2 linked regions of the Teredinibacter turnerae T7901 genome follow. The protein of the gene in region 2 interacts with the protein of the main gene of each other region in a pairwise test. Links are inferred from orthologs where the notes say so. Each region holds a gene or a part of one and is shown on either strand. Other genes may lie near its edges.

Region 1 (2,888 bases), 1.2 Mb from region 2 along the record:
CACGAAGGTAGCCGATTTGAAGTTCTCTTCCCCATCGCACTTAATGATAGAGCTTCAAACGATATCAATAATGTTAGTTTGCAACAGAATACTTACCCTGGCCAGGCTAACCCCAATACAACCTCGCTGGTATACGCTACAGAAATTCAATGTCTGAGCATCGATTCAGACTCTCGCATGCCGTTATATTTACGACCTGACGAAGATCACTACCACGCTGAAAGCCAATCAAAAGAAAGCCCTGAGCATACAATTCTGATTGTGGATGACTGTGCAGAAATGCGTGATTTTATTGGCCTGTGCCTGGGGCCACAGTTTAATTGTCTCTATGCTGAAGACGGCAAAGACGGGGTTCGACTCGCCTTACAGGAAATCCCAGACTTAATTATCACTGATCTGATGATGCCCACAACCGACGGTTATCAATTCGCCAAGATTCTGCGCGAAGAGTCCCTGACCTGCCATATTCCTATTGTTATGCTCACAGCCAAAGGCGAAGCTGAAGCGCGCCTGACAGCGTGGCAAACCAATATAGATGAATTTATCGAAAAACCTTTCTCTACTACCGAATTAGTTTTGCGTTGCAATAACCTGCTGAATATTCGCCAACTTTTAAGCAGTCATTTGCGAGATCATTTATCTAAGGGATCTACGGAAAAAGGCCGTAGCGAAATTCAAATTAATCCTTCAGATAAGCAATTCTTGCAAAAACTTCACGGCTTTCTTGAGCACAACTATATGGAAAACATTCGCGCACGGGAAATCAGTAGCGCGCTCTGCATCACTGAAAAGCAACTGCAGCGTAAAGTTAAAGCGCTCACTCACGAAACGGTACCAACTTTTGTTCGCAACTATCGGCTACAACGGGGAGCAGAACGTTTAGCCGCTGGCGAAAATATTACCCGTGTAGCACTAGATGTTGGTTTTTCTTCGCAGAATTATTTCAGTACCGCTTTCTCTGCCCGCTACGGATGCTCGCCAACGGAATACAGGAAAGCACAACAAGCCGCAGTTTAAAGATCATAAAATGCCTGCAATTTGCGCTTAAATTTACAGCCATTTTTTCATACGAAAGACTATGGCTAAAATTATAATGGTGATTAAACTCATGCCGGTCACCACCCAAAACGCGTTCGGATCTTCTACGCCAGGCATACCGCCGACATTAATCCCCATTAGGCCGGTAAAAAAGCCCAAAGGTAAAAATATCGCAGCCGCAACAGTAAGCACATAGGTTCTCTGATTCATCGCATCAGACATGCTGTTAACTAACTCTTCCTGTACAACACTCGCGCGCTCGCGTATTGCATCCAGGTCTTCAATATGACGAATAAGGCGGTCGTTAATATCGCGGAGAATGAGCGCAATGTTTTCATCCAACCAAGGCATACGGTCGAATACCAGGCGATTCATTGCTTCCCGCTGAGGCGCGAAGTAACGTCGCAACACCACACCTTGTAACCGCACACCCGCCAACTGGCGACGCACGCCATCTGTATCGCCAGACAACACCAGTTCCTCCAGCTCGAGCATTTTTTCCTCGAGTTGTTCCACCGTATCATTCATTCGCTCCACCAGGCGCTCGTTAAGCTCCAATAAAAACTCCGCAGCCGAGGTTGGCCCGCTACCCTCTTCAAGGCTATTAATAATATCGATGGTCGATAGCAGGCGGCGTCGATAAGTGGTAATAATGCGTTTCCCGTCAGTCCAAACGCGAATGGACACCATGTCCTCTGGATCTTCCCCCGGGTTGGTATTAACGCCACGCAGGGTCATTAACAATTTTTCACCGCGTGAGATCACCCTCGGTCGTGTGTTTTCACTTACCAAGCCTTCATACGCCAATTGGGAAATGCCCGCTTCCTCTGCCAGCCAGGCAAGAGCAGCCGGTTCCTCAAAATTCATATGCAGCCAGAGTATGCCCTGGTCCTGGCGCCACAAGTCCACTTCTGCGCTTGTTAAATGGCGAGCACCGCCATTGCCATCCAACAAAAGTGCATGAGAAAAGGTTTGTTCGGTAATCATTAGCAGCCACTATCCACGGGTTTTTTGCGAGGATAGCATATTCACGAGACGGGCTTTGGGGCTGGAAATTTGGGGCTGTCGAAGGGAAGCGACCAGCCCTTAGGTTGGGCCGGTCACTATGCTTAGTATTACAGTGCTGCGAGTGTTGCGCTGCTCACAGCTAGAACGCCATCAGTTTGTCGATTAAGTGCAACGGTTTGCTCGTAACCGGTCGCTGTTTCGCCAATGATCATGGTCGCAGAGGTAAAGCCTGCCGGAAAACTCAGCACCCACCGATCTTCGCCTACAGCTTGCAATCCGGGTACCTCGCCAACCAGATTCTCTATTCGGAGCGTGTAGGACGGTGTCAGGTTTGCCCAACGCAATATCGCTTCAATGGTGAGACGTTCGCCCGCGCCGATAAGCCGTGACTTGTCGCTCTCTTCGCTGCCACCCGATACCTCGGCAAACAACGTTGGGCTTACATCAAAAAACTCCTCGGCAAAGAAGTCACTGGAAACACTTTCGTCGCAAGCGGTGGAGTCTACGCAAATGCGATTGTCCACTAGGCTAAATGTTGCGTTGTTAATACCCTGGCGCTTGGGCGTGGCGTAGAAAACGCGGTATAAGCCCTCAATGGCTTTCGCTTCAGTAGTGGCAACCTCTGTAAATACCGCTTCCAATTCTTCCGCACTTTCGAAGCTGTTTACCGTAAGTACCTGTTCGCTACTCGCTGTAATAGCCTCCAGATTCTCGAGGTTAACGTTATTACCGACGGCAATTGCATACACTTTTTTACGTGTTCCAAAAAAGTTAGTTAGGTCGGCTTCAATATCTGCAGGAGAACGTGAATCAAAGTTGTGTTCGCCATCGGTGAGTAACAC
Region 2 (3,054 bases):
TCGAGCCGACAGGGCCTGCTGCAATGTCGGGCTTGTTGGTTGGCGATATTATTTTGCGCTTCGATGACCAGGAAATTTTGTCTTCCGGCGATTTGCCCCACGCCGTTGGAGCAACGCCGCCGGATACAGAAGTACCCGTATTGGTAATGCGCAAAGGTAAGCGCAAAACACTGGATGTTAAAGTCGGGCGTCTGTCCGGTCATGAGTCAGACGCGCCAGCTCAGGTGCTGGCCGATGGCAACGTAGTGACGGATCGGCTTGGCTTAGTGGTTGAACCGGTGGATGCCACCGTAGAGGAAAAGTGGCATTTAGTGGGCGGTGTCCTGGTTACTCAGGTTGATCCTCAAGGCGCGGCTGCGGATGCAGGCATCAGCCCCGGTGATGTGATTGCCCAACTGGGCTTCGAACAGATTGCGACTGTGGACGATTACACCCGCGTCATGAAGGCGCTGCCAGCGGACGACTTGGTCCCAATTCGCTTCTTCCGTGACGGAAGCCCCACCTTCCGCACAATCCGGATCGAATAATGCTTGCGCGCCTTATCTATGGCAGGTTTGGCGCATGGCTTAGGCTGAGCAATTACTGTAGACTTGCCGCCCTGAAATTTAACCTAACCCTCGCGAGTTGCAGCCACTAGTGTCAGACCTGAGTCATATTCGAAATTTCTCAATTATTGCCCACATTGACCATGGTAAGTCGACCCTTGCCGATCGGTTTATTCAGCATTGCGGAGGCCTTTCCGACCGGGAGATGGCTGAGCAGGTGCTCGATTCTATGGAACTGGAGCGCGAGCGTGGAATCACTATTAAAGCGCAGAGTGTGACGCTCAATTATCAAGCGCGCGACGGCAAAACCTACCAGCTCAATTTCATCGACACTCCCGGGCATGTGGACTTCTCTTACGAGGTTTCCCGTTCGCTTGCTGCCTGTGAGGGGGCGCTGCTGGTGGTGGACGCCGCACAAGGTGTGGAAGCTCAATCGGTAGCCAACTGCTACACCGCAATTGAGCAAGGCTTGGAAGTAATCCCTGTACTTAACAAGATGGATTTGCCGCAGGCCGAGCCAGATAAGGTGGCCCAGGAAGTGGAAGACATCATCGGTATAGACGCGACTGAGGCTGTGCGCTGCAGCGCCAAATCCGGTTTGGGTATTGAAGATGTGTTGGAAGCGCTGGTGAACGGGATTCCCGCGCCAGTCGGGGATATTGATGCGCCGCTACAAGCGCTGATTATCGATTCCTGGTTCGACAACTATCTCGGGGTGGTTTCGCTGGTGCGGGTCACGCAGGGCACTTTGAAGACCAAAGATAAAATCATATCTAAATCTATTGGTAAGGCCCATGTGGTTGATATGGTTGGGGTCTTCACGCCCAAACGCCATGTGACCGGTGTGCTGAGGGCCGGTGAAGTGGGCTTTGTCGTCGCTGGTATTAAGGAGATTTTGGGCGCCCCGGTGGGGGATACTATTACCCACTCGAACACCGCCGATGTGAAGGCGCTGCCCGGTTTCCAGAAAGTCAAACCGCAGGTATATGCGGGTTTGTTCCCGGTAAGCTCCGATGATTATGAATCCTTTCGTGAGGCGCTGGCCAAATTGACGCTGAACGACGCGTCGCTGTTTTACGAACCGGAAAGCTCCGATGCTTTGGGTTTCGGTTTTCGTTGTGGCTTCCTCGGCATGCTCCATATGGAGATTATCCAGGAGCGCCTGGAACGCGAATATGACCTCGATCTGATCACCACCGCGCCGACTGTAGTTTACGAAGTGGTGACCAGTGATGGGACTACCATCTATGTCGATAACCCCTCCAAGTTGCCGGATGTCGGGTTTATTGATGAGATGCGTGAGCCGATTTGTGAAGCCAATATTCTGGTTCCGTCCGATTACCTGGGTGCGGTTATTACGCTCTGTGTCGAGAAGCGCGGCATCCAGAAAAATCTGCAGTATGTCGGCAGTCAGGTGTCTGTTTCCTACGAACTTCCAATGAACGAAGTGGTCATGGATTTCTTCGACCGCCTTAAATCTGTGAGCCGCGGTTTCGCATCGCTCGATTACAATTTTGTTCGCTTTGAAGCTGCCAAACTGGTGCGTTTGGATGTGCTTATCAACTCAGAAAAGGTTGACGCGCTTGCGCTTATTGTTCACCGCGATAACGCCCCTTATAAAGGGCGAGCGCTGGCAGACAAAATGAAGGAGTTGATTCCGCGGCAAATGTTTGATGTCGCTATTCAAGCGGCGATTGGTGGCCAAATTGTTGCTCGAACTACAGTAAAAGCATTACGCAAAAACGTTACCGCGAAATGCTATGGCGGCGATGTAACGCGCAAGAAGAAGCTCTTGGAGAAACAGAAAGCCGGTAAAAAACGCATGAAGCAGGTTGGTCGCGTGGAAATTCCACAAGAGGCTTTTTTAGCAGTGCTGAAAGTCGACAGTTAAGCTGGGCCAAAAAATCAGGCTTTCTCGGCCGAGCTTTGTTGCTCTGTGCTGAGATAAAAAATATAAACAGTTACGACAGTCATCACAGCTAGCGGCGCGATCTGTCAAAAATACTTGCTGGCAAACCTGTAGAACGGGGACTCAATGGATATTAATTTACCGCTGATTTTAATGCTCTTAGTAGCCGGTACTGGGCTGGTTTGGCTTTACGATATCGCGTTTTTGCGCAAAGGGCGAAACGCCGCGATCGCTGCCGTTGAGGCGCAGTTCAGCCATTCCGGTGAAGGCGACACGAATGACCCTGGTTTTGTGCAGGCGCGAGCTGCTGTGGCTGCCGAGCCCGCTCTGGTGGAGTACTCAAAGTCGTTTTTCCCGGTGCTTTTTCTGGTGTTTGCCTTGCGTTCGTTTTTGATCGAACCCTTTCAAATCCCGTCTGAGTCCATGGTGCCAACTTTGCTGGTGGGTGACTTTATTGCGGTGAGCAAATTTTCTTACGGCGTTCGTATGCCGGTGTTTCGCAATAAACTGGTTCCTGTGGGGGAACCAAAGCGGGGCGAGGTGATGGTGTTCTTTCCCCCCCATAAAGATGTGTATTACATCAAGCGAGTGATCGGGCTT

Evidence for each region. Proteins that work in one complex are often made in the same cells at the same time.
Region 1: the proteins of lepA (region 2) and TERTU_RS00040 interact in binary tests that used the Escherichia coli proteins (3 or more experiments, as listed by UniProt). The link is inferred for Teredinibacter turnerae T7901 from one-to-one orthologs.

Annotation. Positions count from the first base shown.
Region 1 is NC_012997.1:10,361-13,248, reverse strand. The notes cover bases 39-2,853. They hold TERTU_RS00040 (zinc transporter ZntB), read right to left. Parts: upstream 2,026-2,853; coding sequence 1,051-2,025; downstream 39-1,050. Other genes in these bases: TERTU_RS00035 (vWA domain-containing protein), read right to left, coding at 2,154-2,853; TERTU_RS00045 (hybrid sensor histidine kinase/response regulator transcription factor), read left to right, coding at 39-1,017. Outside these bases: more of TERTU_RS00045, read left to right, coding at 1-38; more of TERTU_RS00035, read right to left, coding at 2,854-2,888. UniProt on the Escherichia coli protein: Zinc transporter. Acts as a Zn(2+):proton symporter, which likely mediates zinc ion uptake. Purified ZntB reconstituted in liposomes also binds and transports Cd(2+), Ni(2+) and Co(2+).
Region 2 is NC_012997.1:1,240,080-1,243,133, forward strand. Bases 56-3,036 are described here. They hold lepA (translation elongation factor 4), read left to right. Parts: upstream 56-636; coding sequence 637-2,436; downstream 2,437-3,036. Other genes in these bases: TERTU_RS05270 (trypsin-like peptidase domain-containing protein), read left to right, coding at 56-527; lepB (signal peptidase I), read left to right, coding at 2,581-3,036. In the rest of the region: more of TERTU_RS05270, read left to right, coding at 1-55; more of lepB, read left to right, coding at 3,037-3,054. UniProt on the Escherichia coli protein: Required for accurate and efficient protein synthesis under certain stress conditions. May act as a fidelity factor of the translation reaction, by catalyzing a one-codon backward translocation of tRNAs on improperly translocated ribosomes.